DNA from 3 places in the Paraburkholderia sp. MM5477-R1 genome. Region 2 is predicted to be linked to each of the others. Evidence: predicted binding sites of a transcription regulator. Region 2 holds the regulator's gene; each other region holds the start of a gene.
What was found. The regulator FNR, encoded in region 2, switches genes on or off when oxygen is low (the NO sensors DNR and NnrR bind a similar motif). The targets are predictions, from matches to a motif close to TTGATNNNNATCAA.
Positions count from the first base shown of each region.

Region 1: nifA (nif-specific transcriptional activator NifA) is a predicted target of FNR. The motif match lies at 5,816-5,829, and genes of this name have one in related genera.
Region 3: cyoA (ubiquinol oxidase subunit II) is a predicted target of FNR. The motif match lies at 7,723-7,736, and genes of this name have one in related genera.

Region 1 covers NZ_JBNDMC010000006.1:1,406,914-1,417,579, forward strand. Annotated here, with positions in the region: gene nifV (homocitrate synthase) at 1-328, opposite strand, end outside; gene OKW35_RS24855 (hypothetical protein) at 432-878, opposite strand; gene OKW35_RS24860 (glycosyltransferase family 2 protein) at 1,179-2,042, opposite strand; gene OKW35_RS24865 (glycosyltransferase) at 2,098-2,409, opposite strand; gene nodB (chitooligosaccharide deacetylase NodB) at 2,387-3,079, opposite strand; gene OKW35_RS24875 (NodA family N-acyltransferase) at 3,076-3,669, opposite strand; gene OKW35_RS24880 (hypothetical protein) at 3,705-4,352, opposite strand; gene OKW35_RS24885 (hypothetical protein) at 4,469-4,711, opposite strand; partial or broken gene OKW35_RS24890 (reverse transcriptase domain-containing protein) at 4,938-5,135, shown strand; partial or broken gene OKW35_RS24895 (transposase) at 5,141-5,470, shown strand; gene nifA (nif-specific transcriptional activator NifA) at 5,980-7,815, shown strand; gene OKW35_RS24905 (ferredoxin family protein) at 8,257-8,556, opposite strand; gene OKW35_RS24910 (FAD-dependent oxidoreductase) at 8,553-9,863, opposite strand; gene OKW35_RS24915 (electron transfer flavoprotein subunit alpha/FixB family protein) at 9,875-10,666, opposite strand, start outside.
Region 2 covers NZ_JBNDMC010000005.1:150,578-161,243, forward strand. Annotated here, with positions in the region: gene OKW35_RS12990 (zinc-dependent alcohol dehydrogenase family protein) at 1-352, shown strand, start outside; gene OKW35_RS12995 (hypothetical protein) at 511-861, shown strand; gene OKW35_RS13000 (universal stress protein) at 880-1,512, shown strand; gene OKW35_RS13005 (universal stress protein) at 1,563-2,033, shown strand; gene OKW35_RS13010 (PAS domain-containing sensor histidine kinase) at 2,067-3,167, opposite strand; gene fnr (fumarate/nitrate reduction transcriptional regulator Fnr) at 3,290-4,072, opposite strand; gene OKW35_RS13020 (response regulator) at 4,089-4,496, opposite strand; gene OKW35_RS13025 (universal stress protein) at 4,817-5,278, shown strand; gene OKW35_RS13030 (universal stress protein) at 5,347-5,850, opposite strand; gene OKW35_RS13035 (universal stress protein) at 5,874-6,713, opposite strand; gene OKW35_RS13040 (polyketide synthase) at 6,918-7,265, shown strand; gene phbB (acetoacetyl-CoA reductase) at 7,330-8,076, shown strand; gene OKW35_RS13050 (hypothetical protein) at 8,214-8,528, shown strand; gene phaZ (polyhydroxyalkanoate depolymerase) at 8,597-9,895, opposite strand; gene OKW35_RS13060 (hypothetical protein) at 10,245-10,484, shown strand; gene OKW35_RS13065 (PRC-barrel domain-containing protein) at 10,565-10,666, opposite strand, start outside.
Region 3 covers NZ_JBNDMC010000006.1:1,432,383-1,443,048, reverse strand. Annotated here, with positions in the region: gene nifH (nitrogenase iron protein) at 1-538, opposite strand, end outside; gene OKW35_RS25090 (group II truncated hemoglobin) at 918-1,337, shown strand; gene OKW35_RS25085 (hypothetical protein) at 1,374-1,982, shown strand; gene OKW35_RS25080 (ankyrin repeat domain-containing protein) at 2,059-2,571, shown strand; gene OKW35_RS25075 (fatty acid desaturase) at 2,581-3,663, opposite strand; gene cyoD (cytochrome o ubiquinol oxidase subunit IV) at 3,769-4,101, opposite strand; gene cyoC (cytochrome o ubiquinol oxidase subunit III) at 4,102-4,710, opposite strand; gene cyoB (cytochrome o ubiquinol oxidase subunit I) at 4,714-6,720, opposite strand; gene cyoA (ubiquinol oxidase subunit II) at 6,724-7,620, opposite strand; gene hemN (oxygen-independent coproporphyrinogen III oxidase) at 8,099-9,502, opposite strand; gene OKW35_RS25045 (OmpW/AlkL family protein) at 10,143-10,666, shown strand, end outside.

The DNA.
Region 1 (10,666 bases), on a different contig from region 2:
GCGACTGCCGCAGCTTGTGTTGCAAATGAATATCCGAAACGGGAACCGAGAGATGAACGATATCGGCATCGCAGCGCAATGCCGCGGTGAGATCCTCGTCCGTGAGGCGCCCCCAAACCATCAGGCGGGCGTCGAGGTTCAGGTCGACGATTGCAGCGATGCACGCCATTTCGTCTTCGCCCATGGCAGGAATTCCGATTTCGAGTTCGGCCACGCCGGCTTGCGACAGTGCGGCGGCGATTGCGCATTTTTCTTCGGTGCGAAACGCGACGCCGGCGGTCTGCTCGCCGTCACGAAGTGTCGTGTCATTGATGATCGGATTGAGCATGTCAGGTCTCTTGAGTTGTCGGCGATGGATCGCAAGCGTTGTGCCAAGCGAGCATCTACAGTCGGAGCACAATTTGCGGGATGTTGACCGGCACAATGTCGGGTTATGGCGGTGCATCGTCCGATTGTTCGTGTCGCGAATGTTCCGTTCCGGACAATGCGGCCGCGCTGGAGGTGGCTCGATCGGTTCCATCCGCTAGCGGACAGAATGTCGAACTGATGTCGGTGGCGTCCCGCGGCGTTTTCGGAATTTCCGGTAGCTCGGCATCCCGATACGCGTCGCCACAAGCGGGTCTGGCAATGCCAGCTTCTCGTTCGATGCCCGCAAGACCCGCCGCGATCAGGGCCGCAAAAGCGAGATACGGATTCAGATCCGCACCGCCAATGCGGCACTCCACGCGGACGGCGTCCGAGCCTTCGCCGTAAAGGCGGAAACCGACCGTCCGATTGTCTTGGCTCCACGCGACCTTGGTCGGCGCGAACGTACCGATCTGGAATCCCTTGTAGGAGTTGATGTGGAACGCCAGAAAGAGGTGATGTCCTTCGACTATTTCAGCAGGCCCCCAAGGTAATGGTGCATCAGATTGAGACGTTTATATGTGGATGCGGTACGAACGCTTTGCCGCGCGGCAACGTTTCTCAGGGGAATCTTCCTGTCCGTGCAAAATCTGGCGGTGGGCGAGTGCCGAGCTGCTTGCGGTAAGGCTCAGTAGCTCCCAGTTTTCACGGAGTCGACGGATGCACAAATCGTTAGTCGGTAAGGGATTTTAGAAACCAACTGCTAGATTCTCAACGGAAAGTACGATCGTCTCATAGCATCTAAGATAAGTGGCGTGCACGATCACTCGTCGCTACAAACGCCGTCGTATGCCACCACCAACGTCGAAGAACCGCGCGTAGGATCCGCTGTGCGAAGCGCCATCGCAATACCGCAAATTCTGTAGCGTTCGGTCCCGCCTTCGGGTTTCCGGTGGCGGCCTGTTTCCACCCCCGTGTCGTACGTTGGCAGCAGCGCTCCGTGACAGCCAATCACTATTGCTCAATGTATACAGCGCATAGGCTTTCAGGGGGAGCAAGAGAAAGAGGTTAATGGGTGTGTGAAGAGAAAAGCCAAGAAATCGAATCTGGCGAGCGCGAACCGATGCCACGCTACAGCGGATCATGGTCAATGATGCGATTATCAGGGCAGTCCACCACGGCACTGTCGCTGTCAATGCGAGCTGCGCGAGCCCCGCTAGAAGCGATAAGGCGAGAAATAGCGAGCCCAGATTCAGTCCGATGACGTCCAGCGTAAGGTAGCGATCGAGCAGGCGCAGAGAAAGCAACGTGTCCCGATAAGTACTGCGCGCCCAGCGCAGTTGTTGGCGCAGATACGCCCCCAGTCTGTCCGGAACGACTGTCGCCGCAATGGCGTCCGGAACGTACTCGGTCCGATAACCTGCCGTCAGCATGAGAATCGTTAGATGACGGTCCTCGCCGAAGTCGCTCGGTTTCCCGCGAAAAAGTTGCGTCTCGTACTGATCGAGCAGCAAAAGGAGCTCGGACCGGCGGTACATGGCACACGGACCGCAGCAGCACGTAACGGCACCGAAGCGAGCCTGTGCCGCGCGCTCTTCGTTGCAAGCCAGCCAGTACTCCATATCGATCAACCCGGTGTCGCTCCGGTTGCTGGCGGTCAACTGACCCATGGCCGCGCCGATCGCTGGATTTTGCATTTTCAATGCAAGCTTCGTGACCACGTCTCAGCCGATTATCGTGTCCGAGTCGACGTTAAGCACCAAATCTCCAAACGAGCGGCGTATCGAGATTCGCAGAACCATCATCAACCACATAGACCCGCAGTTTTCCGGCGTCGTCCTGGTTTGCAATGGACTCCAGGCATGCCGAAAGCGTGCGCGGGTCCTCGTTGAAGCAGGGAACGATGACATCCACGCCCGGCAGAGTGTTGGAGTCGATCAGGCCGTCCGACAGCGATGACACGTTTGTCGGCTCAGCATAAAGCGCCTGCGTGCTTTTATAGACAGTCGAGAGCAGCGCATAAAGCGAGACAGCGACAGTGCTAGTTGCGCCAAGCATGTTCATAGGGTGTCTGGTTTGTCCGGTTAGGTTGAGGAAGCGATCGAATTGCAAACCCCCGGGCATGCAATGCTGGAATCATGAGGGAAAGCGCCATGAGGGTCTGCTCGCGCCGACCAGCGTGAGTGCATCGTCCCAACTCATCGGGAGGGCATCCGTCGTGCAAGAGCACAATTGCACCCGGCCGGACAGAGGCCAGCACTGCGCTGACAATCGCGTCCACGCCGGGACGAGACCAGTCTCGCGGGTCTACCGACCAGTGGAGGGGCGCCAGACCAGCGCTCGCTGACGTAGTGAGCACTGCTTCGGTCCACAAGCCGTACGGGGCACGCATATACCGCAGCGAAGCATGGGGGCTCGCCATCCTGATGACCCTGCTTGCCGTTAGTATTTCCTGTTGTACTTCGGTGGGTTCGCATCTGGACAGGTCCGGATGAGTCATCGTGTGGTTTGCGACCTCGTGCCCTTCTGCGATCATCCGTCGGATCAGCTTCGGCTGGTCCGCTGCGTACGCACCGATGACGCAGAAAGTCGCTGGCACCCGGTGTTCCGCCAGCACATCGAGGACGTCTGGTGTGCAAAGTGGATTAGGGCCGTCGTCAAACGTCAAATAAACGCTGCGACGTCCGGTGGTGTCAGCGCACTCGCTGCGCGCTTCGGATAAGCAGTGCCTCACAGCTCTGGCCCGTTCCGATCAATTATCGTTCCGGTCGGCCAATCGCTCATTGACCGTCCAATCGGTAAGACGACAATGAGTACGTCCTCGATGCGCGTGGGCGGCGTGTCGAGATGCACTTCTCGAAGGGTCGACCTCACGCGAACTCCAGACACAATAGTCGCCAGACCGGGTCGGCCGAGCAGCCTTGCAATGTGTTGCCGCAACGCGTGTCGAACCGTGCCGAAGCCGAATGGAACGCCAAGTTCCTGCAATACGGGATACATCACGCGCATTAATTGAGGGATTCCGAGTCCCTCAAGATCCGGACGTACCGCGTACAATCCTAGTTCGGCCACTAGTAGATCGACTGCGCCAACCTTGATGAAACGACGCAGTGCGCCGATATGAGCCGCTACGCCGCGCGCGTCGTAGCCGATTGCACGGAACTCTGGCCGCGCACCAGCCCAACTGTGATTGCCTTCGAATGGTTTTGCATTAAACGCCCCGGTCGGTCCGTAGGTCTTTCGGAAGAACTCGGACAGTTCGATGTGGTCGGCGAGTCGCAACTCATTTTCCCAAACCAGCCTCCACCGCAGCTGAGAGCGCATGGAGAGAGGTCCTCTATCTGTGGACACGGCCAAATTCACGACTGCCTCCTATGCGCCGTCCGGCCTTTGAGGGTGGACCTGACGGACGCGAAGGACTTGCTGAGAAAGCGGTTCGATTTCAAGAAATCATCCGCACTCTGGAACAGTTCTGGGATGAAGCCCGAAGAAAAGAGCATTTCCGTCAACGCTTCACGGACCGATCGAACCTCATCCACGATGGAGATTACATCGAGTGCGCGTGCCTTTCGCACCAGATCTACCAAAGACTTCCCCCGCATCTTCCGCACGATCTGACCGCAATTGACACGAGATCCATTTGGCCGGGTCGCTGAGGCATTTGGCACCTGCAATTGGCTGCTCCCGATTCGTCGCGAAGCCAAGGCGAAGTCGAGGGTTGCCTCAACTGTACGAAGGTAAGCGGCCGATATAGAAAGGGTTTGGAGAACTATGCGAAGTTTTGCCGGTAGTAAGCGCCTACGCGACCTGCCAGACGCTTGTCGCGTCGTGTCGGCGCGATCCAGCTTGCCCATGCCGCCGAAGACCGTGGCCGCATTGGACATGTGCCTTGGTTGATGGTCGGTGTACACCTGAGGATTTTTCTCGGCGTCAGGGCAAAGACCAACAACCATCTTGATATGCCCAAATTCTATTTCTCCGGCCCGACGTTTTGCTACAGTATTCATGAGAGCGTCCACGAGAAACTGACTTAAAATTTGGTGCCGTGTCCGCCGAGAAAGTTCAGCGAGTTCGGGATCTGCGATTTCCTTCGTTCAGGTGATGAAGCGTCGCTAGTGGTGCTTCATGTGCCCACCGTTATGGCCGCCCATCGGGCCGGACACGCCGCTGTTGCGCCATGCGTGAGCCAGTCACAGATCGACTGCCCGCTCACGCCGAGTTGCTCGGCGGTGAGCTTGCGCTTGATCCTGTGTCCGAGCAGCGAAAGGGCCGCCGCTCGCGTGCGCGTGTCCCGATGCATGTGATTGATCGACAACTGCTGCAACGTCATTTCCTCGGCTTCGCTCAGTTCTACGACACACTTCATCCGCTACCCCGGCACGACGAAGGCGCCAGCAGGTTTGAAATGGATTTACCAGGAACACTATCCTCCATGCCGTACATTTCGTAAAATCGATTGTTTTGATGGAACGCATCCACACTATGGATAAGTTGGGATCATGCGTTTCAAGGGCCTCGATCTAAATCTGTTCGTCGTGCTCGATGCTCTGATGACCGAGCGTAATCTCACCGCGGCGGCACGCAGCAAGGCCCATCTCAACGTCGTTCGCTACGCCGATGACTTTATTGTGACCGGTATGTCGAAAGAAGTGCTCGAATTCGAGGTGCTTCCGGCGGTCAGGCAGTTTATGGCCGCTCAAGGTCTGGAGCGCTCGGAAGAGAAGACCCGGATCACGAACATTGCAGACGGTTTCGATTTCCTCGGCCAGAACGTGCGCAAGTACGACGGCTACTGGCCCCCAGCGCCTGCCCGCGTTGCCCGCTCAAGGAACGATGTCACCCAGCGACTACCGGCGCATTCGACGATGGGAACATGAGCATATAGTTGAGGCCATGCAGCGTCGGCTAGAGCGCAAGCCTGACGCAATGACCATCCGCAGAAGCACTGTCGAACATGTCTTCGGCACGCTGAAGCACTGGATTGGGGGCCACACACTTCCAGACCCGAACGCTCGGACGGTTCAGCACCGAAATGAGTCTACAGGTGTTGGCCTACAACCTGAAGCGCGTCGTGAAGATACTTGGGGTTGCCAAAACAATAGAGGTAGTGAGGATGGCTGGCACCTGGAGCCCGGAGGGGCTTTTTTTGCACTTGAAACGTTACGCTAACGCAGCCATGACTTACCAAACCAGATTGATCGGACCGATAGGCTCGGATCTGACGATCTGAAAACAGTTTCCATACGTCCTCGGCCAGTTCAAGACGGACATTTTGTCGCCCGACACGGAAGCGCTTCTTGTGCCAAATATCCCGCTGCGCCGGGCGGGCACGCCCGAAGCGGTCGCAAAGATAGATCATCTTCGTCCTATGCTCGGATGCGGCGAGTTATCTCACGGTCACCGAGGCAGCAATCAATGATGGACGACACCTGTAATCGGCTGCACCTGGAGTAGACAAATCGCAGTTGATTTGAGCGACATCAATGGAACTCGAGTTCCTAACGGAATCCACGCAGCGAGATCGCAAAAGCAGAAAATAAGTACATCAAGGCACTACAGTTTCACCGTCCTTCCATGAAAGGGCATTATCTTTTGAAGTCAGCCCGTGAAATTGGGCGCTAGATCGAGGATGATATGCAACACAATGCCCGCAAATCCGAACAAGGTGACGGGGAGCACGGTCCCAACAACGGGGACGTCGTCATGCTGCATATCGCTTCCGTACGCGAAAGGCCTGGCTCAAAGTCCGAGACGGACCACGCGGTCCCTATTGTGCAGTGGCACGAGAGCGTGCTTACCGGCATCTTCGAAATATCGAAGGTACTGACCGCCCCCTACCGGCTCGAAGTCACGTTGGCCAACGTCATCGATCTCCTGCAATCGTTTGTTCAGATGCGGCTCGGTATCGTCTCTCTCTTCGACGATGATGGCGTACCGGACATTACCGTTGGCGCGGACTGGAGCGAAGGCAGCGATGAGCACTACCGGACGCGCCTGCCGCAGAAGGCAATTGACCAGATCATGGCGACGGACAGGCCGCTCGTCGCCGAGAACATAGCGGTGCATTCGGGCTTCAGTGCCGCCGACATGGGCGTGCTCGGTGCCTCCGACAACATGCGAGTGTCGTTCATTGGCGTCCCTATTCGCATCGACGCGAAAGTCATAGGCACGCTGACCATCGACCGTATCCTGGACTATGGGTCGAACTTCCGGCTCGATTACGACGTGCGGCTGCTTACCATGGTCGCCAACCTGGTGGGGCAGACGGTGAAGCTGCATCGCTTTTTCAAGAGCGACCGCGAGCGACTGATGGCGGGGAAGGACGGGCTGCAAAAGCCATTGTCCGAGCTCAAGCACCCTGCAGGGGAGCGTAAGAAGTTTCAGATCGAGGGGATCATTGGCGACAGCCCGGCGCTGCGCAAGCTGCTCGCGAAGATCGCGGTGGTAGCCGAATCGAACAGCACAGTTCTGTTGCGCGGCGAATCCGGTACCGGGAAGGAGCTGGTCGCCAAGGCCGTTCACGAGCTGTCGCCGCGCGCCAAGCGGCCCTTCATCAAGCTCAATTGCGCGGCGCTCCATGAGACGGTGCTGGAATCCGAATTGTTCGGTCATGAGAAGGGTGCCTTTACCAGCGCCTTCAATTCGCGCAAGGGGCGCTTCGAGCTCGCCGACAAGGGGACGCTGTTTCTGGACGAGATCGGCGAGATCTCGGCCTCGTTCCAGGCAAAGCTGCTGCGCGTCCTGCAGGAGCAAGAATTCGAGCGCGTCGGCAGCAACCAGACCATTAAGGTCGATGTTCGCGTGATTGCCGCCACGAATAAAAACCTGGAAGAGGCGGTGGCAAGGAACGAGTTCCGCGCCGACCTTTATTATCGCCTCTGCGTGGTTCCCTTGCTGTTGCCGCCGTTGCGTGAAAGGCGCAGTGATATTCCGCTCCTCGCCGTTGAGTTTCTCGAGAATTTCAACAGCGAGAACGGCCGTACGCTGACCTTCGATGCGAGCGCGATTGAAGTATTGATGAACTGCGGTTTTCCCGGCAATGTCCGCGAGCTCGAGAATTGCGTGCAGCGGAGCGCGACCTTGGCGCCGGGACCAGCGATCGTGAGAAACGACTTTGCCTGCTGCCACGGCCAGTGCCTGTCCGCGATGCTGTGGAAGAGCCGATCGGACGAAATCGCGCTGCAGCCCGGGCGAATCGTACCAGTGCCCGTGAAGCCGGCTACGCCGGGGGCCCAGGCTGTTACGTCGGGCGCAGTTGCGGTCCAGCCTGTCGGCAGCGAGCGGGCTCCGTTAGCGGCTGGCGGCGCAGTCCTCGGAAGTGATGCGAAGATGACCAACCGCGAGCGTCTCATCGCCGCCATGGAAAGATCCGGCTGGGTGCAGGCAAAGGCGGCGCGGCTGCTTGGACTGACGCCGCGCCAGATTGGCTACGCGCTGAGGAAATACGGTGTCGAGATCAAGCGTCTCTGAAAGGACTGTCGGACTTGCGGCGTGTCGGGGCCGCGACATCGCGACTGAGGCGAATGGCTCGGAGAAGTCAAATCTGAATTTGGCGCGGACCTTGGCACGATCACGATCGGAAGCGGTCCGTATCTCGACTAAGGTGGTGCGAACGCGGCGCTGTCATCGCCGGTTCGTTGGCCATGTCGCGCTCAGCGCACGGTGTGTCTGCCTCAGACGGCGGGCCGTTTGCAGCAGACGCTGCAGCAACGCTTCCACTACGGGCCGAGGCAGCCCGAAAACGTGATCGCGACGGTATCGGCGCCTGGCGTTTCTGCTGTTCCGCCCAGAAGACCTTCAGCAGCGCGGCCGAGCCCTTGCCGCCCGCGCAGGCGCCCCGCGGATGCGGCGGCGGCCGGTTCTCGGTGCAAGCAAACACATGTCGTTCTGGTCTGGCAATGACGATGTTCCTCAACCGAACTTGAACAGGATGCCGTGACCACCGCGCGGGTAGTCCCACTCGATATTCTGGTGGTCGGTACAGAGGATGCGGCAACTGCCGCATTCGAGGCAGCCGTCCGTGATCAGCGTCACCGCGCCGTTGCCTTCGGCCTTGTAGCACGAGGCCGGGCAGACAAAGGTGCAACTCTTCGCGCTGCATTCGCTCTGGCAGACGTCGGCATTCTTGATGTGGACGTGCGGCCGACCTGCATCGACGCGGTAACGGTTCTGGAACAGCTTTTCCTCTACGTTGACGGGTAGGGTGCTCATCGGAAGGCCCTCAGGAGTTTGTAGGCGTCACTCACGATGCCGGAAAGCGAACGGGCTGTGCGGAAGCTCGAAAAAATCTCGCGCTCCTTGCTTTTCTTGTCCTTACCGTCGACCGTGATCATCGTGCGCGCGGCGCGCGCCATGAGGTCGGGGTAGGTCGTGAAGAACTGCGGATTCTGGTGCAGCACGGCCGGCATGTCGCGGTACTTGTGCAGGTCTTTCATCACGAAGCTCTGATCGAGCGCGGCCTTGTAGGCCTTGAGCGTGCCGGCGCGGTAGCCGTGGCCCGCGGCTTTCGCGTGGATCACCGTTTCGGCGGCGAGGCGTCCCGTGGTCATCGCAAGATTCGATCCTTCTCGGTGCGCGGCGTTCACGAAACCGCCTGAATCGCCAACGATCATCCAGCCGTTGCCGTAGACCTGCGGGATTGCGTGAAAACCGCCTTCGGGAATCAGATGCGCGCAATACTCCTTCATCTCGCCGCCCGCAATCAGCGGTGCGATCGACGGGTGCTGCTTCATCTTTTCGAGGAGCACGTAGGGGCTCGTGCGGTTGGGGTTTTTCTTGAAGTCGCTCAGCATGCAGCCCACGCCTATGGTGAGCGATTCCTTGTTGGTATAGAGGAAGCCAGTGCCCATCATGCCGTCGGTGATCCTGCCGACCATCTCGATCACGACGCCGTCGTCCTCGCCGACGTTGAAGCGCTGGCGGATCGTCTCCTCTGGCATGAAGAGAATCTCCTTGACGGCGAGCGCAACGTTGCCGGCCCCGATCTCTCCATGAAAGCCCGCCTTGCGCGCGAGCGTCGAATTCACGCCGTCGGCGAGCACCACCACGTCGGCATAGACATCGCCGTGCTCGCGGTCGCACTGCACGCCGACCACCAGGTCGCCGTCCATAATCAGTTCCTTCACCGTGGTCTCGCAGAGCAGCAGTGCGCCGGCTTCGCGCACTTTCGATGAAAACCACTTGTCGAACTGCGCGCGGATGATCGTGTAGCGGTTGTAGGGCGGCTTGTTGTAATCCTCGCTGCGCACATGTGTACCGACAAACGACGTATCGTCGAGCATCCACATCCGCTGCTCGATGACGTGGCGCTCCAGCGGCGCATCGTCGCGGAAGTCCGGGATGATCTCTTCGAGCGCCTTCGCGTACAGGATCGCACCCTGAACGTTTTTGCTGCCCGGATATTCGCCGCGCTCGATCTGCAGCACTTCCAGACCTGCCTTGGCCATCGTGTAAGCGGCAGCGTTGCCGGACGGACCGGCGCCGACCACAATCACATCGAACTGTGAAGGTTTTCTCATCGTGATTCTCCTCAGGCAGCCTGCTCGCGGCGCCGGGTCAAATGCTCCACAAAAGCCTGCTTCAGCGCGGGCAACACTTGCAACGCATTGCCGACAATCCCGTAGTGTGCAAAATCGAAGATGGGTGCGTTCGGGTCGGTGTTGATCGCCACGATCACGTCTGCGCTTTCCATGCCCACGCGGTGCTGGATTGCGCCGGATATGCCGGCGGCGATGTAGAGCTTGGGCCGCACCGTCTTGCCGGTCTGTCCTACCTGGCGCTCCCCCTCGACCCAGCCGGCCTGCACGCATGGCCGGGTCGCACCCACTTCGCCGCCGAGCACGTCCGCCAGTTCGAACGCCAGTTGGAAGTTCTCCGGGCTCTTCAACCCCTTGCCGCCGCTCACGATCACATCGGCATAGGGCAGGTTGATCCGGTTGCTGCTCGCATCCGGGATAAAGTCGAGCAGCCTCGTGACGATGTCCGTCTCGATCATCCCCAGCGTTCCATGGACGATGTTGCCGGTGCGTTCGGCGTCGCGCAGCGGCATCGGCATCACGCGCGGGCGCACCGTCGCCATCTGCGGACGGTACGCGAGCGTCATGATCGTGCACAACAGCGAGCCGCCGAAGGTGGGGCGCGTCGCCGCCAGCGCCCGCGACGCGGGATCGATGTTGAGTTCGGTGCAATCGGCGGTCAGCCCGGTCAGCAAGGTCGTCGCTACGGAGCCGGCGAGGTCGCGGCCCATCGACGTCGCGCCCAGCAGCAGGATCTCGGGCTGATGCCGGTTGACGAGGTCGGTCAGCCCTTTCGTGAACGGCTC
Region 2 (10,666 bases):
CAGCGACGAGGCACCGCCCGGCGAACTCGACGCCGCGCTGCTGTTCGCGCCGGTCGGCGCACTGGTGCCGCTGGCGTTGCAGGCGGTCGCGAAAGGCGGCGTGGTGGTGTGCGGCGGCATTCATATGAGCGACATTCCGTCGTTCCCGTACGCGTTTCTGTGGGGCGAGCGGCGGGTGGTGTCGGTCGCGAATCTGACCCGCGACGATGGGCTTCAATTCATGCGCAGCGCCGCCGAGATGCAGCTCGCGATCGAGACGACGACTTACGCGTTGCGCGACGCGAACCGCGCGCTCGACGATCTGCGCAACGGCAACCTGACCGGCGCGGCCGTGCTCGCGGTCCGCCCGTGATCCGCTAGCGAGCCGTTGGCGCTTGATACAGATCAAGCCGCGCGCCGCGTCGGCGTTCATCATGTAAGCGCGAACCGTTGGCGTCCCCGTCACGGGCCGAGGTGTGAAGCGACGCGCTTGACGCGCCGCCTCGCGGTGCGACGATCCGAGGAGAGCCGATGAACACTGCTGCCGGGCGCAACACCTTCCACCGCGTGATGATCGCGTCCGCGGGCGGCAGTGGACTGCCGCTCGGCACGCGCGTCGCCCGGCAGTTGGTCGCGGCGGATGCGCGCTTTCGTCTCGTCGATATCGTTTGCAATCCAGCCGCGCTTTATCCGACGCTGATGCTCAGCTATCCGGACTGGTGCGAGGCGCATCGCGCGATGCTGCACGGCGCGCAGGCCGCGCTGCGCGACGCGGTGATCGCGTTGCACGGCGTCGTCGCGGCGACCGACGCCGAGATCGTCGATCTCACCGCGCTGCATCAGGGCGCGGCCGAAGCGCTCGCCCACACGGCGACGCAATAGGACGCGGATCTGGTCGCGGTGGCCGCGCATCCGCGTGAACATCGCCGGGACAGCCGTATCGATCCCGAGGAACTGGTCGCGTCGATCGGGCGTCCGGTGCTGTACATGCCGGCGAGGTCGACCGACGCGAGCGATGCCTCGGCGCTGAGCCGCGTGCTGGTCGCGATCGATGGCAGCGACACCGCGCTCGACGCGCTGCGCACCGCGCTCGCGGTAGCGCCGCCCGACGCGCGCATCAAGGTCGTCTACGCGGCCGACGACCGCTTCGCGTGGTGCGAATGGCTGCCGTTCGAAGTCGTGTCGCAGCATCGAATCGATGTCTTGCGGCGCGGCGCGGCGATGCTCGAACAAAGCCGGCGCGCGGCCGAAACCGCGTTGCTCGAGTTCGACGATGATTCCGGCGATGCGTCGAGCGCGATTCTGGACGAAGCGCAACGCTGGCACGCGGACCTGATCGTGATGGGTTCGCACGGCATGCGCGGCGCGCCGCACCCGTTGCCGGGGCACGTGACGTCGCGCACGCTGCGCGACGCGGCGTGTCCCGTGCTCGTGTGTCCGCGCGGCGCGTCGTCACTGCGGGCGGACGACGTGCCGCACGGCGAGTGGCGGGAGCCGTATCCGGGCAGTCCGGGCGGGCCCTTTTATCTGTAGCAGGAGCGCGCCACGCGCGTTGACAAATCCAACCTCAGTGGAGAATTGGCATGTACCAACATATCCTCGTCGCGCTAGACGGCAGTACTTTCTCGAAACGCGCGCTGAAAGAAGCGGTGAATCTCGCCGCGTTGACGAAGGGCGTCGTGCATCCGGTTTATGTGGTCGACAAGACGCCGCTCTTTTCCTATGCCGGCTATTACGACCCGCTCACGCTCGTCGAAGCCTTGCGCCAGGACGGCCAATTGGTGCTGCAGGAGGCCGAACAGGCCTGCGCCGCCGCCGATGTGCCTTGCCGCCCTGAAATGATCGAGTCGGAGAGCCTGTCCGACGACGTCGCCGCGATCGTGCTGCGCCACGGCGAGCAGATCCACGCCGATCTGCTTGTGCTAGGCACGCATGGGCGACGCGGCGTGCGGCGCCTCGTGATCGGCAGCGTGGCGGAGCGGGTGCTGCGTTTCTCGACCTGTCCGGTGCTGCTCATGCGCGAGCCAAGCACCGAGGATGCGCCCGCAGAGTAACCCGCGACAGCGGGGCGCGGCAGCGCGTGAACATTACGCGAGCGCGTCGGCCGGTATCTGGATCGAGATCCCGAAGCCATGGCCCGGCGAGCTGGTGAACGACACGTTGCCGCGCAACTGCCGCACGCGTTCGCGAATGCCGAGCAAACCGAATGAATCTGTTCCCTGCGACCGATCCAGCGCGACACCCACGCCGTCATCCTCGATATCGAGCGATACGATGGGGCCCGCGCAGGTCATGTCGATGCGTACGCGGCTGGCCTTGGCGTGCCGCGCGACGTTCGTCAACGCCTCCTGAACGATGCGAAACAGCGCCGTCGCCGCGAATTCGCCGCACACCGGCTCGGCCGGTTCGAGATGCACGCTCGAGCGCACGTCGTAGCGTTTCGTGAAGTCTTCGGCCAGCCAGTCGAGCGCGGCGGCGAGCCCGAGGTCGTCGAGCAGCGGGGGCCGCAGATCGGCGGCGATACGCCGCAGCGAAGCGGCCATCCAGTCGATCTGCTTTTGCAGTTCATGCGTCTGCGCGGCCAGCGGCTCGGTGTCGGCCTGGCTTTTCAGCTTCGCTTCGAGCAGCGCGACGCTCATTTTCAGCGCGGTCAGCCGTTGGCCGAGATCGTCGTGCAGTTCGCGCGCCATACGTTTCTGCTCGTTTTCGCGGGCGATCTGCACGTGCGTGGATACCTGATCCGCGCGTTCGAGTTCCGCGAGGCGCATACGCTCGGTCAGGTCGCGCGTGATCTTGGCGAAGCCGAGCAGCGCGCCCGACGCGTCGTGCACGGCGGAAACGACCACGTTGGCCCAGAAACGCGAGCCGTCGCGACGTACGCGCCAACCCTCGTCCTCGGTGCGGCCTACGGCTGCGGCGATTTCCAGTTCGCGGGCGGGCTTGCCGGCCGCGATGTCTTCCGGGGTATAGAACTTGGAGAAATGCTGGCCGATGATTTCTTCGGGCGTGTAGCCCTTGATGCGCTGTGCGCCGGGATTCCAGCTGGTCACGCGGCCGGACACGTCGAGCATGAAGATCGCATAGTCCTGAACCGCATCGATCAACATGAAATAGCGATCCTCGACGGGCACATCCGACACGGACGCCGCACCGGTGAAGCAGGAAGACTCGCCGCTCGACAGATCCATCGCTCCTCCGGGTGGTCACGCAAGGTCGCGCACCGCAACGCACCGAGTTATATCAGTTCGGGAGCGCTTGTTCCACCCCGCATGTCCCGCGAACGAACGTGAGGCGAGCGACGCGTCGGCGTTCAAACCCGAGCCAGTCCTTCCGCGTCTTCGATGCGGATCGTTTTGCCGTTCGCCTTGACGAGGCGCTCGCGCTGGAACTTCGAGAACATCCGGCTCACCGTTTCGAGCTTCATGCCCAGAAAGCAGCCGATTTCCTCGCGGGTCATGCGCAAATGAAACTCCGCCGCGGAGAAGCCGCGCGCCTTCAAGCGCTTCGACAGATTCAGCAGAAACGTCGCGACGCGCTGTTCGGCGGTCATCGTGCCGAGCAGCATCATCTGGCTCGATTCGCGCACGATCTCGCTGCTCATCATCTGGTAGATGTGATGCTGCATCGGCTTCATCTCGCGACAGATCGCCTCGAGCTGCGCGAACGGAATGATGCACACGACGCTGTCTTCGAGCGCGAGCGCATCGCAATTCTGCTTGCCCTCGCCGATGCCGTCGAGGCCGAGCGAGTCGCCGGCGATCTGGAAGCCGGTCACGTGCTCGCGGCCGTCGCGATGCATGACCACGGTCTTGAACGATCCGGCGCGGATCGCGTAGATGCTTTGAAACGCATCGCCCGCGCGATACAGCGTATCACCGCGTTTGATCGAGCGCGTCGAGCAGATCAACGTGTCGAGTCGGCTCAGTTCGTCGGATGTCAGCTCGGGCGGCATGCAGATCGCGCGCATCGCGCAGGTGGAGCAGCGCGGCACGGCGTAGCGTGTGGCCGCGGTGCGTGGCACGACGTGGATCGGTACGACGTGCGAAGTGCGGGGCGCGTCGTGGCGGGGTTCACAGACTGTGGCAACTTGCATGCTCGGCTCCTGGCGGTCAGACCGGATGCGCACGACGCGCATAGGCAATCGCTTCGATGGCACGGCAGGCGAGTTCGAACTCCGAGGTCTTGTCGAAGCAGAAGTCGGCGCCCGCCGCTTCGCACGCTCGGCGAAACGCCGTCGTGCAATGATTGGTCAACACGATGCTGACGATGGACGGCCGCACCCGCGACAGCGCCGCGAGCAGCAGCAGATTGGTCTTGCCCGAGAAGCACGGGTCCAGCACCGCGACATCGGCGCGACTCGCGACGATGTCGTCGAACGTGTGCTCGACGCCGGCGGACTCGCCGACGATTTCGATGCCGGGAATCAGCGCGATCAGGCAAGCAAGCCGGCGTCGGACCTCGGTCGCATCGTCGACGAGGAAGACTCTCGATAAGGTGGCTGGCGGAGCGGTGTCCATACTGACCAGTATTGGCGACCTCATCTCAGAAATATATCGGCGGGGATTTAAGCGGCGCTAGGAGTTCGGGTAGTGTTGTAGGAATATTCCTAGTGCATGGCTGGTGATGGGGTATGTAGCCGAGTGCGAGTACATGGCTACTTTCGACGTGACGGCTTCGAAGGTCGCAGGCATGCAGTTGATCAAGTAATCACTGAACAAGCCGATAAAGACCCATTGACCTGCGTCAAGCCGCGCGGCGGCCCGCGCTTCACACTGTCGGCGCGGACACGCGACGGCACCGCTTCGGTTCATGCCAGCGCTTTCACAGGGAGTCCAACATGTATGCACGAATTCTGGTTGCACTCGACGACAGTCCCAGCGCGCAGCGCGCCTTTGCCGAGGCGCTGAAGCTCGCGAAGCTGACGGGCGCCACACTCGAAGCCTGCTGCGTGGTAGGGCACGGCAAGTGGTCGGACAATGCCGATGTGGCTTTCGAGCCGGAACCGGCGGCCGCGGCGCAAGAATTCGCCAGCCGCGCGCTCGATGCGCCGCGCGAGCTGATGCGCGAGGCGCAGGTGCCCGGCGGCGTGCGGGTGATCGACGCGTACGCCGAAAGCGTGTCCGCGGTGCTCGCGCGCGTCGCCGACGAAATCGAAGCCGATCTGATCGTGATGGGAACGCACGGCCGCCACGGCGTGCAGCGCTTTCTGCTCGGCAGCGTCGCCGAGTCGCTCGTGCGTGCGACCGACAAGCCGGTGCTGATCGTGCGGCATGACGAACACGGGCACGCGCGGCCCTGAAGCGCCGCGTCGCGCAGCCGTGGCGCGATCGCGTGGGAGCGGCCGCGCAGCAGCCTGGTTTTCGCGGCTCAGGTGAGTTCGTGTTCGGCGCAGGCCGGGATTGACTGATCGCGCGTCGCGCCGTTCGCGTGCGCGGGAACCATCAGCACCGGGCAGCTGGCGCTGCGCAGCACGCACTCGGCGACGCTGCCGAGCATCAGTCGTTGAACACCACGGCGGCCGTGCGTGCCCATCACGATCGCGTCGGCGTGCCATTCGAGCGCCGCCTCGACGATGCGATGCGCGACGTCTTCGCCGGTGATCGCGGCTTCGACGGTGCGGGCCGTGCCCTTGATCCCGCGCGCGGTCATCCGGCTCTGGGCATCGGCCGCGATCCGCTTGCCTTCCTCGATGAAGGCGTCCTGGATCACGCAAGGGTCGAAGCCGGGCGCGTCGTAGGCGATGACGGGCACGTCGATCACGTACAGCGGCTGCAGCTCGGCGCCTGATTCGGCGGCAAGGGTCAGCGCGGCGTCGAACGCACGGGAGGCGGTGTCGCTGCCATCGAGCGCGACGAGTAGGCGGTGAAACATGGCGGACTCCTTAAGCGCGCACTTCAGTGCGACAACAGCACCGGCACGGTCATCGACTCGAGCATCGTGCGCGTCGCGCCGCCCAGTACGACTTCGTGCAGACGCGAATGCGCGTAAGCGCCCATCACGATCATGTCGCAGCCGAGGTCGGCCGCCTGCGACAGCAGCGCGTCGCCGACCGGCGTGCCGTCCGCGACGCTCAGTTCGCGCACGTCGATCTTGACGCCGTGACGCGCGACGGTGAGTGCGATGTCGTCGCCCGGAACCGTGTCGCGCGGCGGACGATCGCCCGACGAATGAACCGTCAGCAGCGTCACTGTGGACGCGTGCGCGAGGAACGGCAGCGCGTCGTGGATCGCGCGGGTGGCTTCGCGGCTGCCGTCCCACGCGATCAGCACGTGGCGGCCGGGTGCCGCGAAGGTGCCGCCCGACGGCACCAGCAGCACCGGCCGCCCGGCCGACAGCACGACGTGCTCGACGAACTGTTCGGCGACGAACGCCTCGGGATCGGTCGGATCGGTCTGCCCGAGCACGATCAGATCGGCGAGACGCGCATAGGGCGGCACGACGTCGTTCGCGTAGCCGTTCGCGGCGATCCAATGACCGTCGACGTTCGCGCGCGCGAGTTCGGCACGAAACAGCCGCTCGAGCGCGCTGGCGCGCTCGTGCCGCAGACGCTCGTGCTCCGCGTAGTAGTCGGCGGTGCCGGCCATCACGAAGAACGCGTGCCGCGGTGGCACGTACGTCGAAAACAGGCCGGTCAGCGTCGCATGAAAGCGGTGTGCGAGCTGCAATGCGATTTCGAGGCGCGGATGTGCACGAACGCTCGTATCGAGGTGAACGAGAATGCTTTTGTAGCTCATCGCCAAAGCTCCGTGACAGAAACGTGGGGAAACGGGCGCAAGCAGACTCGAGCCCGTCGTCAAATGGAGTCTATGAGCCCGGCGGCCGCGGCTGTTGATGCAGATCAAGCGCGGGCCGCCGCGCGCTCAGTACAGTGACGGGCACGCTCGACGGTTTGCAAGCGCGCCTGGCAATCCTATGCTGTGCTCTGGAGGGCAGCGATCATGGTTTCCGAATCCGATGCGCCGCCCGGGCGCCCCGCTTCACCATGGACCTCGACGGCATCCGGACCGCCCGAAGGCTGGCTCGACTACGCGGCGGCGTATCAGACCGCACAGGGCGCGGCCCACGGGTACGCCGAGCGGTGCTTCGCCGACTGGAGCAAGTCGATCGCTTTCGTCGCGCAGCGCGAGGCGGACTGGTTCGGCGAGGCCAACCGCGCTTGCGCCGCCTGGTATGCGTGGTGGCAGGCGGGGTACGGCATCGCGCCAGGCGTCGCGCCGCTCGCGGGCGGCCTGAGCGCATGGTGGTGGAGCTCGCAGAACGCGCTGCCGTTCGCGGGCGTCGTTTAGCCGCGCGAGCCGGCAAGGCCGGCGCGCGCACCGTCAATGGCAGACACGGCAAGGAGGAGTTCAGATGGGAACGGATCGCGTGGCATTGGTCACAGGCGGGATGGGCGGTTTGGGCACGGCGGTCAGCCGGGCGCTTCATGACGCGGGCATGACGGTCGCGGTGACGCACTCGACGCACAACGATCACGTGTCGACATGGCTGCAGCACGAGCGCGACACGGGGCGCGACTTTCACGCGTACGAAGCCGACATCGCCGACTTCGATTCATGCGCGCGCTGCGCGCAACGCGTGCTGACCGAACTGGGCGCGGTAGACGTGCTGATCAACAACGCGGGCATCACGCACGACACGAGCTTCGCGAAGATGAGCAAGGAGCACTGGGACGCCGTGCTGCGCACCGATCTCGATGGCCTGTTCAACATGAGCAAGCCGCTGTTGCCCGGCATGCTCGAGCGGCGCCACGGCCGCATCGTCAACGTGGGGTCGGTCAACGGTTCGCGCGGCGCCTACGGGCAAACCAATTATTCAGCTGCCAAAGCGGGCGTGCACGGCTTCACGAAGGCACTTGCGCTCGAAACCGCGAAGCACGGCGTCACGGTGAACACGGTGTCGCCCGGTTATCTCGCGACCGCGATGGTCGAAGCGGTGCCGCGCGAGATCCTCGACACGAAGATCCTGCCGCAGATTCCGCTCGGCCGGCTGGGACGTCCGGACGAGGTGGCGGCGTTGATCGCGTTTCTATGCTCAGAGGAGGCGGCTTTTATCACCGGTGCGGACATTGCGATTAACGGGGGTATGCATATGCAGTGAGGGTGCTCGCCTTCACCGCGCTTGACCCACGTCAGTGACCGTCTTTCTGGCAAGAACAGGATAAGCCCCATAGCAGGCGCCTGGACCCTGAGTCTGCGCGGAACAGGTTCGATCGATACTCGCAAGGGGAGGCGAAGATGGGCATCGACATGCAGATCGTCTACCTTGGCTTTGCGGGTGCCGCTCCGCTCGAAGCGGAAGCAGGTGCGCAACTGGTGCGTCTCGCGCGGTTTGGCGCGCTCGTGTCGCACTGCCATCTCGCCATCGAGGCGTTGCGTCCGGGATCGGCGCATCCGCTGTATGACGTGAGGCTGGATCTGGTCACGCCCGCGCACGAGTTCAAGCCCGTCGCGCACTGCACTGACGACGACGCCAAAGCGGCGATCCGTCGCGCGTTCGATGTGGCGGAAATGACCCTCGAAACAGCGATCGGCACCGAGCGTGGGAACTGACGAACTTGCGTCGTGACGTGACGCTCGGCGTTCGTCAGATGCGGACTGCCGACGTTTTCCCGGTCACCTCACGCCGATTCGCGGTTTGCCGAACCCCTGGCCGCGCGGCGCGGCCGGCAAACCTTCAACGCGGCGTGCTCGACATCGCGCCAGAATTCGCAGAGCCCCGGATGAACCGCATCGCGCCAACGCGGCCCGATGAAGAGGTCGTAGTGATTGCACTGCTCGATGGTGAGCTGCCGCGCGGCTCGCATCGGCGATGCATCGCACAGCGCATGCGCGCAATGCGTTTGCCCCGCGCCCGTGATCTCGTCGCTGTCACCCTCGATCGTGCACAGCGGGGTATCGCGCAGCGCGGCGATTCGTACCCGGCGCCCGGCGACCGACCACAGATCGCGCGGCAACAGATGTTCGTGAAACACCACACGAAGCATGTCGAAGAAGTAGCACTCCGCCATGTCGAGCACCGCGGCATATTCGTTTGCCGAGCGCAGCGCCCGCTGCGCACCGGGCATGTCGCCGGCGAGCCATCGGGACCAGTAATCCGCTTCGAGTCGCAACTGCCGCTCCGGATGCGCGGCAAAAATCGCGGTCTGCTGGATGAAGCCCGGATACACGAGACGCCCCGCGCCGCAATAGGGCGGTGGAACGATATCGATCGCATGGTCGTGAAACCACTCGAGCGAATGGGAACTGGCGAAGCGGTCGGTGATGGTCGGGTTCAAACGGGTATCGATCGGGCCGCCGAGTAGCGAGAGGCTCGCGATCGGCGCCGCCTCGTCCATGGCGAGCAGCGCCGCGGCGCCGAGCGCAGGCACGCTCGCCTGACAGATCGCGATCACATGAACCGGCGAACCGAACGCGCGGGCGGCGCCGACGAAGCTTTCGAGCGCGTGCACGTAGTCGTCGAGCGATAGCGGGCCCGCTTCGCGCGGCACGTCGCGCGCGTCGGCCCAATCGGTCACGAACACGTCACGTTCCTCGAGCAGCGTTTCGACGGTCTCGCGCAGCATGACTGAATGATGTCCGGCGAGGGGCGCGCACAACAGCACCGGCAGTTTTGCGTCGGTAGGGGGTGTAGAGGGGTTGCGCTTGAACCTGAGCAGCGCGCCGAGCGGCAAGGAGGCGACGACGCTTTCGTCGACGGTAACGCGGCTACCGTTGGCGGCAACGGAGTGGATCGCGAATGTCGGCGTTCGTTCGAAAGCGCAGGCGGATCTCAGCAGCCAGTAGCTGAACGCGTCGGCCGCCTGTTCCGGGCCGAGCCAGCCCGCTTGCGGGCGCGGCCCCGACTCCGGTTCGGACAGAACTCCCCCGACCATCGCGCGCGCGAGGCGTTGCTGTGCATCGATGAAGGCGTACCACATGATGAACCCCGACGTTCGTCGATCATGAGGGCAGCGTTGCCGCACCGGCACGAACTCGTGACGCGGATACCGTCGCAAAGCTTACCGCGAAACGTCGCGGCGAGGGGCGCGAAATCGGTGCGCGCGGCGCGCCAAGCACGCCGCGTGCAAGAGGCATTGCGCGTTTTCCCGGCAGGGTTTTCACGCGATGGCGGGCGTCTGAAACGGAGCTGAAAGTATCGGGGAAAGCGAACGACGTCGAGCGTGACTCATGGTTCGTGTTGACGGTTGACGTGGATCAACGAGAGAGGCGTTGCGGGCCATTACGCTGACGATGGCAGTCGCTCGCGACAACCCCGAGGAGCATCCAATGGCCATATCAGCAAACGCGCAGGAAGGAACCTGGTCCGTGAGCGTCGAGACGCGGGAGGCGCAGGAAGGCGGGTTTCTGTCGACGATCCATGTCAAACATGTGTCGCCCGAGGGTGACTTCGAACGCACCTTTCATCAGTCGCAGGTGTTCGCCGTGGAAAGAGAAGCGGTACTCGAAGGCTTGCGCGAAGGCATGACGTGGATCGCGCTGAAGACGACGCGGACCATCGGGGTGTAACAGCGCACCGCGCCTCGCGTGCTCGCCGCAACAGGCAACGCGTGCGAGGTAGCGGTGCTCGAGCGTCGCGATGCGTGTCTTCAGATTCCGCTCGTCGGATCGACACGTGTCGCGGGATCGCTTTCGACGACACTGCGCGTCGCTTCCCAGTACGGTTCGCGATGATAGAACTGATGGACCGA
Region 3 (10,666 bases), on a different contig from region 2:
TCCGCACACCGCCGCTGTTCGCGTATTTCAGAATGCCCTTTGAAATGTTGTTGGCCGCATACATGGCCATCATTTCGCCGGACATCACAATGTAGATTTCCTGCGCCTTGTTCTCACGAATCGGCATTGCGAAACCGCCGCACACCACGTCGCCGAGCACGTCGTACGACACGTAGTCCACGCCGTCATAGGCGCCGTTTTCTTCGAGGAAGTTGATCGACGTGATGACGCCACGGCCCGCGCAGCCGACGCCCGGTTCCGGACCGCCGGACTCCACGCAACGGATGTTGCGGTAACCGATCTTCATCACGTCCTCGAGTTCGAGGTCCTCCACCGAGCCGGCTTCGGCCGCTAGCGACAGGATGGTGTCCTGCGCCTTTGCATGCAGGATCAGGCGGGTAGAGTCCGCCTTGGGATCGCAGCCGACGATCAGGATCTTCTGCCCGAGTTCCGTCAGGGCTGCCAGGGTGTTCTGCGAGGTGGTCGACTTGCCGATACCGCCTTTACCGTAGAACGCGATTTGCCGAAGTTTAGACATTGCATTTCTCCATTCAGGAAGAAGGGTTGAAACCAGGGTTGCGTAACCGCGACCATGTCAGCCTGTCGTGCCTGTATGGGTCTTCTTATATCGAGTCACGCATCGGCCGGACCTGTGTCCGCGCTGGACTCCAAACGCAGCTTCTGTGCCACGTCACCAGCGGTACTGCGACGCGTCCGCCCCGCCGCGCTGCGGCGGTTGGTACGGGACTTTTGCGGACTCCTCTTCTGTCTTGTCGATTTCGCGACAAACCACGCGAACTTCGTCGCCAATGAAACCATTCGGGCGCGTTTGTCGTGCGATTTCTGTCGCATTGGCCTGCGTGCAGCCGGACAATCGCCGGGTTGCGGCCTGGTTCGGTTATTGCATTGATCGCGCCATGGACACACCAGCCACCCAAGCTTCGCGACCCGTGCCGCGCGAGACGCACTTCGACCGTCTAGGCGGCGAGACCGCCGTCATCCGCCTGGTCGACGCGTTCTATCGGCACATGGATACGCGGGCCGACGCGCAGCGCATTCGCGCGATGCATCACCCGGACCTGTCTTCGACGAAGGCCGTGCTGGTGCTGTATCTGTGCGAATGGCTCGGCGCCGACAAGCGGTACTCGGCACAGCGCGGCCAACCACGGCTGCGCACGCGTCATGCCGCATTCGCGATCGGCACCGCCGAACGGGATGCGTGGCTAGCTTGCATGCGCGCCGCGTTCGACGAGACGGGTGTCGATCCGGTGCTACGCGATGAACTGATGCAGGCCTTTTTCAAAATCGCCGACCGGATGCGCAATACGCAGACGTGAATCCCTCTTCAACGCTGTTTAACCCAAGGATCTGTGATGACCGAAACGCTCGCGCACAAGGAGATCGCCGACACCGCGTTCGCCCGTCTCGAACATGAAGGCCGTCTGCTCAACCCGGTTCTCAAGGGGCTGACGAACAGGCTCGACCGGGTCGGCTTCCGCGGCGAACTTGCGCTGCGGTTTGCCCCAAAGCTCGCCGACGAAGCGCGGCCGCCGGAGCTGACCTGCGATCAGGTGATGGCATGCGCGACGATCGGCCATAAGCACTTGCCGTTCTTCGCCGGGTATCTGTTGAGCTTCGAGCATCTGAAGGACGTGGCCGAGGTGCTCAGCGACACGCTCTCGGCGGACGGCAAGTACTTTCTGTTTTGCGACAACATCGACCTGAGCAAGCGATATCAGGTGCCGTACAAGGGCGCGATGTTCTATGTGCTGCCGATTCTCGAGTCCACCGTCTACAACGAGATGCTCGAACTGCTGTACCTCGAAAAGAACGAATTGAAGAAAAAGGACTCAGGCGGCAAGCTGGATGCGGTAGCGGACGCGGCCATCAAGTTCGACGTGACCTTCGACACGATCACCTACAGCGAAGGACTTGAATTGATGGGGCCGGTGCGCAACCCCAACGAGAACCGGCCCGTCTGAGGCGCGGGTCCCGACGGCTGCCACCCGCGCGGCTGCGCCAACCGATGTTCCCTTGCACCCGAACGCGACCATGATCATGCCCACCGACACTGCTTTCGTCGTCCGCGAACGCCTGGCCTCGCGCGTTGTCCGGAACGCCGATGCACAACTCGAAACGATCGTGCCCGCCGCACTTTCCACTTGGCTGGCGTACCACGGCTTCCCTGATCCGCATTCGCGCTGCGTAAACGGCGAAACCCCGTTGATGCGCGCCGCGCAGCATGGCGAGGACGCCGCGGTCGAAGCGTTGCTCGCACTCGGCGCACGCGCCGACGCGCTCGATGACGACGGCAACCATGCGCTCTGGTTCGCGTGCCTGCACGGCGGCCCCGCGACCATCCTGCGGCTGATCGACGCCGGCGCGCCGATCGACCATGTGAACGACGACGACATCACATGCCCAATGCAGGCAGCCGCGAGCGGTCGCCTCGACGTCCTGCAGATGCTGCTTGCGCATGGGGCGAACGCAGAACTGTGCGCACCGGATGGCCGCAGCGCGCTCGACATGGCAGCCGACCTCGGGCTGCAACTGCTGCTTGCTTTCGGATGACAGGCTTTGTTAGCGAGTCTTAAGAGGGACGTGCGTCGCGCGACCAGCGAAGTCGGTCCACTGATCAGTCGAAAAATCGTATAGTTTGCAGCCTCGTGCGGTGTCGAAGTACCAACGCCACGAAAACCGCTGCACGACGATCCGTTCCGGAAGCATCGCTTCGAGGGTTCGCTGAGCACCGACGAGCCCGTATAGAGGGAGACTCATGTCGACGTGATGCGCGGTGTGCTCCATGATGTGATGAAACAGCGCGCCAAAACGCCAGCGAAAGGTCAAGTGCACCGTCGTGGATACGAACGGATCCGAACGCCCCCATTTCGCGCGATCGTCGTACCAGCGGATTTGCGGATGCGTGTGGTGCGCGTACACGACGAAACCCACCATCGCGCACCAGAACAGGAACGGCACCCCGAACCCGCATGCGATTGACGGGACCACCCCCCGCTGCGTCGCGCGAGCGATCCACGCGAGCGCGCCGATCCACAGCAGTGCGAACACCGATACCAGCGTGCAGTCACGGAAGAACACGAGGCGCCGCGTCGGCATTGCGGCCCGCGACGGGAAAAACATCTTCGTCCACCAAATTTCGATCATGTAGTAGAGACCAGGCGCCCAGCCGCTGCGATAGATACGTTCCAGTGCGCGCCGTGGCCCACTCAAGGCGCGATATTCCTGGATCGTCAGCGGTGCCCATACAAAATCGACGCCTTTCAGGTTCGTGTAGCCGTGATGCACCACGTTGTGACCCACTTGCCACAGGCTGTACGGCGTGAGCGACGGCAGGAAGGCGATCCGGCCCAGCCAGCGGTTGAGCTTGCGGTGCCGGGTCAGGCTCTCATGACATGCGTCGTGACCGATGACGAAGAGCCGTCCGATGACGAAGCCCGCCATGCATCCGAATACGGTCTTCAGCACGAACCCGTGCGCGAACACGCTCGCGGCGAGCGCACACAATAGCAAAACGTAGTCGAACACGAGCAGCAGAAGCGCGTAGGCGGTGCGGCGTTCGGCGAACGGTGTCAGCCACGAGCGGATGACCTTGCGATGGGGCAATGGCTCATTGGCGGGAACGGGGTGATTCGGGCTGTTCATGAAGAAAGACCGGTAGAGGGGTGCAGCACAACACTACGCACGCGGCCGACGGCTCCATGCCGTGTCCGCGATGATGTGACCAGACAGTTTCGCGCTGGTGGCGAGTCAGCGCGACATCATGTTCATGCTGACATTGTGCATCACCCAGATCGTGCCGAAGATCAGGAACAGCGCGGCGAGCGCGGTGTAGCATAACGCCAGCACGTTCCAGCGCTGGCCGCGCGACAGGTCGAGATGCAGGAACGTCACCAGTTGCACGACGATCTGCACGAACGCCAGCAACGCAAGCGCCATAATCGCGGAGCCGGACGGCAGCAACCGTTGCGTGACGATCGAGAATGAGCCAGCAGTCAGCGCCACGGCAAGCACGAAACCGGTGATATAACCGGCGACGTCACCACGCGAGGCGGTCGTGGACGTCGAGTGTGAATGGACCATTTAGAGCATGCTCCCGAGATAGACAAACGAAAACACGCAGATCCACACGATGTCGAGGAAGTGCCAGAAGAGGCTCAGGCATGTCAGACTCGTGAGGTCGCGACCGGACAGTTCAGGCGAGCGGACGACATGCACGACGAGCACGGCCATCCAGACGAGGCCGGCTGTCACGTGCAGGCCGTGGGTGCCGACCAGCGTGAAGAACGACGACAGGAAGGCGCTGCGACTGGGCCCAGCACCGTCGGCAACCAGGTGCGAGAACTCGCGCAGCTCTAACGCGAGGAACAGCGCGCCAAGCACGAACGTCACGAGGAGCCAGCCGATCACGGCACCACGCCCCTGGCGCTGCGCGCCGAGCATCGCGAAGCCGTAGGTGGTGCTGCTCAGCAGCAGCGCGCCGGTTTCAAGTGCGACACCGGGGATGTCGAACAGGTCCCGTCCGGACGGTCCACCCACGAACTGGTGCGCCATTACGGCGAACACGGCGAACAGCGACGCGAACAGCATGCAGTCGGTCATCAGGTACAGCCAGAAGCCGAACACGGTGGGCGTGGGGCCGTGGTCAGCGCTCGACCTGCCGTGATGGACGAGTAATGCAGATTGCGTCATGGATCAGGTCTCCGCGGATTCGGGTAATTCAAGAGCGGCCGGGGTGGGTGCGCTGCCGCGTCGTGCTTCGATTTCGCGCACGCGGGAGGCCGGAATCACGTAGCCATGGTCGTCGCGGAAGCTACGCGCGATCAGCGCGGCGACGATCGCGACGAAGGCCAGCACGGCGAGCCACGTGATGTGCCAGACGCCGGCGAAGCCGAGCACGAGGCTGAATGCGCCGATCAGGAACCCGTCCGCGGTATTCGACGGTAGGTGGATGTCCTCGTAATGCGCCAGTGCGGCATTTGCTGCGCCGCTTTCCTTCATGTGCGCGAACGCGTCGAGTTGGTGGACGACCGGTATGCGCGCGAAGTTGTAGACAGCGGGCGGTGACGAGGTGGCCCATTCGAGCGTGCGGCCGTTCCACGGGTCGCCCGTCAGGTCGCCGTATTCCGGCTCGTTGCGATGGATCACGCTCACGACGACCTGGGCGATCTGGTGCACGACACCGAGTGCGATCAGCACCACGCCGCATGCGGCGACGAACAGCCAGGGATGCCAGGTCGGGTTGTCGTAGTGATTCAGGCGCCGGGTCATGCCCATGAAGCCGAGCACGTAGAGCGGCACGAACGACACGTAGAAGCCGACGAACCAGCACCAGAACGCCCGCTTGCCGAGCTTCTCGTTAAGCTTGAAGCCGAACGCCTTCGGGAACCAGTAATGGAAGCCTGCGAGATAGCCGAACACGACGCCGCCTATGATCGCGTTGTGAAAGTGCGCGATCAGGAACAGGCTGTTGTGCAACACGAAGTCCACGCCCGGGATCGCCATCATCACGCCCGTCATGCCGCCGATCGTGAACGTGACCATGAAGCCGATCGTCCACAGCACGGGTGCGGTGAACTCGATGCGACCGCGGTACATCGTGAACAGCCAGTTGAAGATTTTCACGCCGGTGGGGATCGCGATGACCATCGTCATAATGCCGAAGAACGCGTTCACGTCCGCGCCGGAACCCATCGTGAAGAAGTGGTGCGCCCACACGAGGAATGCGAGCACCGTGATCGCGCACGACGCGTAGACCATCGTTCTGTAGCCAAACAGCGGTTTCTTCGCGAAGGTCGCGATCACTTCCGAGTAGATGCCGAACGCGGGCAGCACGAGGATGTACACCTCCGGGTGGCCCCACGCCCAGATCAGGTTCAGGTACAGCATCGCGTTGCCGCCGAGCTCGTTTGTGAAAAAGTGCATGCCTGCGTAGCGGTCGAGGCCGAGCAGTGCGAGCGTCACGGTTAGGATCGGGAACGTTGCCATGATCAGCACGTTCGAGCACAGCGCGGTCCACGTGAACACCGGCATCTTCATCAGCGTCATGCCGGGCGCGCGCAGCTTGACGATCGTCACGAAGAAGTTGATCGCGGTAATCAGCGTACCGACGCCGGAGAGCTGCAGACTCCAGATGTAGTAGTCGACCCCGACGCCGGGACTGAACTGCAGCTCCGAGAGCGGTGGATACGCGAGCCAGCCGACCTGCGCGAACTCGCCGATCACGAGCGACAGATTGATCAGGATCGCGCTGATCGCCGTCATCCAGAAGCTCAGCGAATTCAGGAACGGGAAGGCGACGTCGCGCGCGCCGATCTGCAGCGGCACGACAAGATTGAAGAGGCCGACCATCAGCGCCATCGCCATGAAGAAGATCATGATGACACCGTGCGCGGTGAATATCTGGTCGTAGTGGTGCGGCGGCAGGTAACCGGGGCCGTGAAACGCGATCGCGAGCTGAAGCCGCATCATTACGGCGTCGACAAAACCGCGCACGAGCATCAGCACCGCGACGATGATGTACATGATGCCGATCTTCTTGTGATCGACGCTTGTCAGCCACTCGGTCCAGAGCCACTTCCAGCGGCCGAGCTTCGTGAGCGTGACGATGACCGCCAGCACGATGAGCGCCATGAACGCGGCCGCGCCCATGATGACCGGCTGATCGAACGGAATCGCGCCGGGCGTGAGTTTTCCAAACATGGCTTACTCCGTGGTCTGCGTGCGACAGGCGGCGTCGCGGAAGGCCGTGACGTTGCCGTTGTTGTATCGGGCAACGATGTTGCGGAACAGGTACTGGTCGATCGATGAGAAGTAGCGTACCGACTGCTTCTCGCTCGGCTTCGCGACTTCGGCGTATTCGTCCATGCTCAGGCGGTCCGGCGAAGCCTTGACCTTCCGCACCCATGCGTCGAAGTCGGTGGCGCTCGTCGCGAGCGTGCGGAACTTCATGTCGGCGAATCCCTTGCCGCTGAAGTTGGCGGACATGCCTTCGAAATTTCCCGGTGCATCCGCGATCAGGTGCAGACGGGTCTGCATTCCGACCATTGCATACACCTGGGTACCGAGTTGCGGGATGAAGAATGAGTTCATCACCGAGTCCGACGTGATCCGGAAATTCACCGGCGTATCGACTGGCACGGCGAGCTGGTTCACCGACGCAATGCCGAGGTCCGGGTAGATGAAGAGCCACTTCCAGTCGAGCGCGACCACCTCGACGTCGATCGGCTTCACGCTCGACTGCAGCGGCCGGTACGGGTCGAGCTCATGCGTGGTGCGCCACGTCAGGATACCGAGGTACAGGATGATCAGGGCGGGGATCATCCAGACGACGATCTCGATCGCCGTCGAGTGCGCCCATTTGGGTGCATAGACCGCGTGACGGTTCGACGCACGGTAGCGCCACGCGAAGAACAGCGTTAGCAGGATCACCGGGATCACGACGATCAGCATCGCCCACGTGGCGGTGGCGATCAGCGACTTCTCGGCCGCGCCGACGCTCCCTTTAGGATCAAGCACAGTCAGATCACATCCCGATAGACAGGTGCTCAATGTTGCGACGATGGCTATCGACCCTTTCCTTAAGGCTTTTCTGTCTGTCATAGTGGTTAAATCTGGGTTGTGGCTTTTTTGACCTGAAGCTGGCTTGACGCATGCGGCATCACACTCGCAGCGTCATGGTGCGACAACCGGCCAGCTTTGTGATTGATGTCGATCAAGGATGAACAGAGCGGCGGGGTGCGGTTCACTGACGCAGTGCGCGGGCTCAATCAGGCGATCGCCCATGTCTTCATGGTTGAACTGAAGCAGAGCTAGGCTGCGAGGGATGGCCTCGATCTGGAAATCGAGGGTCGTAACGGGGCACGTGGCGCGGAACGAAGGACAGACTTTACGGCGCACGTGTGAATAGGGGGACACCTTGCTGACGGTGCGGTTTGCGGGTAATGCAACGCTCGGAGCATTCTCGATGCGCGGGACAATCTGATCCGGATCAGCGAATACGCACCTTGGCGTTGCTATTTCGGAGTTCGACGAACACTTCTCGTCGCGTTGTTTGCGCCAGCCACCGACGGTCGTGCCGCTAGATCAGTTTTGACCAGGACGCGCTCGAGGGGCGCTCCAGATAACCGTCGAACACCATGGCCACTGCGCGCACGAAGAACCGGTCTTTTGGGGGAATCGAGATGCCGTTTCCATCGATGCTCACCAGTCCCGCCTCCCGGTATGGTTCCAGGGCGGTAAGCTCACTTGAGAAATAGCGGACGAAGTCGATCTGATGCGCTAGCGAGATCGCAGCGAAATTCAGCGGCACGCTGCACATGAGCGTCATGATCACCTCCCGACGCAACGCATCGTCAGGCGATAGGGCAATTCCGCGTTCGACCGGCAGCCGGCCTTCGTCGAGTGATCGGTAGTAGCTTTGCAACGAGCTCGTCGACTGACTGTAAGCGCTGCCGATCTTGCCGATGGCCGACACACCGAAGCCGACCAGATCGCACTCCGCGTACGTCGTGTAGCCTTGGAAATTGCGGTGGAGGCTACCGTTGCGCAACGCAATGCTCAGCTCGTCGTCGGGTCTGGCGAAATGGTCGAGACCGATATAGATGTATCCGGCATCGAGGAAGCGCTGGGCCGAGAGCATAAATATGCGCAGGCGCTCCTCGGTCGATGGCAATCGGGCTGCGTCAATTAATCGCTGGGCCTTGAAGCGGTCTGGCAGGTGCGCGTAGTTGTAGAGCGCGACGCGATCGGGCGCCAGCCGGATCACCTCGTCCAGTGTGTGGGCAAAGCTGGCGACAGTCTGTTGCGGCAAACCGTAGATCAGGTCGACGTTAATTGAGGGAAATCCCGCATCGCGTGCGCCGCTGAGTGCGCGTTCCACCACATCGAGTGGCTGGATGCGATCGACAGCCTGCTGAACGTCGGTAGCAAAGTCCTGTACGCCGAAGCTCGCTCGGTTGAAGCCGAGGCGCGCGAGTGGTGAAAGCGTTTTGGTGCTGACGGTTCGCGGATCAATTTCGATGGCAAGTTCTGCGTCGATCGAGAACGCGAAGCGGTTCTGCAGTTGCTGGACAAGCTCTTCGAGCTCGGCAACAGGGAAGAAGGTCGGCGTTCCACCTCCCAGATGCAGCTGCACGGTTCGCCGGTCAGGTCCGAGATGTGCCGCGACCAGGTCCATCTCACGAACGAGGTAGCTCAGATATCGAGCGCTGCAGCCATGGTCATGCGTAATGACCTTGTTGCATGCGCAGAAGTAGCAGAGTGATCTGCAAAACGGCAGATGAACATATAGCGAGAGCGGCGGATTGTTCTCGGCAGTAGCACGAGCGGCAAGCTGACGTTCGTATGCCCGCTCCTCGAACCCGGGGTGAAATCGATCTGCGGTGGGATATGAGGTGTAGCGAGGCCCCGAACGGTCGAAGTGGCGAACCACCTCCGCGGGAATCTCCGGACTGTCAGGCGTTCGGGATGCCGCTTCCCGCATCCGCGTGCGCTGCTTCGGCTGATAGTCTGCTTCGCGGTGTATTCGTTTCTTCATCCCCATCTCCAGAACCTTCCGCGCGGACAACGCGGTGAACACGGTTGCCCCGATTGTCCTGCATGGAGCCCGGAAAGCGCTGATCTGTGTCAATACGAGGTGTCGTGAGCGCGATAGTCCTGTGTAGTTGAGAGGCGAGGCGCGGGACGTGTTCGTGATATACACGGACGTTCGTTCTGGAATAGCGCTACGCTCAGGCGCGCAATCTCGCGAAGCCGGCCGCCTGAAATTACGTGCCTTCGACCGGGCAACGGGACGGCACGCCCCGGCGAGCTCGTGTTGATGTTCGCACCCGCCAGATTGATCTCAACTGCGAAGCATCGCGCATGGCTGTGCCGTTCGGCGGCTGCAGCCAGTCCGGCAATGGCTGCGAAATCGGTGTCTCCGGGTGCGAGAAACATCTTGGGTACCAGTCAATGCGGTTGAAGGCCAATAGTCCGGCCTCAAGGCTCCCGCTATCTCGACATTCCTACGCGTGACCCGATGTCGCATCTTGACTTCGGGATCGGGACCGGTTGATCCTGCGCAAGGGCAGCCCTGATTTGCGCGTCGACAATTCCCCGCATACATCAAAAAGGGGAAAGCGATGAAGCACATGATTAAGGCCGTCATGATCGTGGCAAGCCTGTGCGCTACCGGTTTGTTCAAAGTGCGGGCATACGCGGATGACGTAAGCGCGAACGGAAGCACGATGGCAGGCGAGGTGCCGGCGGATGGGATCCACGCCGGTGACGTGCTAGTGCGTCTGCGTGCCATCTCGATCGAGCCCGAAGTACACACCAGCGGCACGTTGTCGTCGCTCGGCGTGGGTGTCAATAACGCACTCGTGCCGGAGTTGGACCTGACCTATATGATCCGCGACGCGATCGGCATCGAGCTGATTCTCGCCACCTCGCGGCACCACGTGACGTCTGGCCTCGGCGATCTCGGTGGCGTGAACGTGCTGCCACCGACGCTGCTGCTGCAATATCACTTCAACCATGCTGGCATGATCCGACCGTATGTCGGCGCGGGGGTCAACTACACGTACTTCTACAACGACGGCCTGAGCGCGGGATCCGAAGGCATCCAGGTGTCACGCAGCAGCTTCGGTCCGGCGGTGCAGGCTGG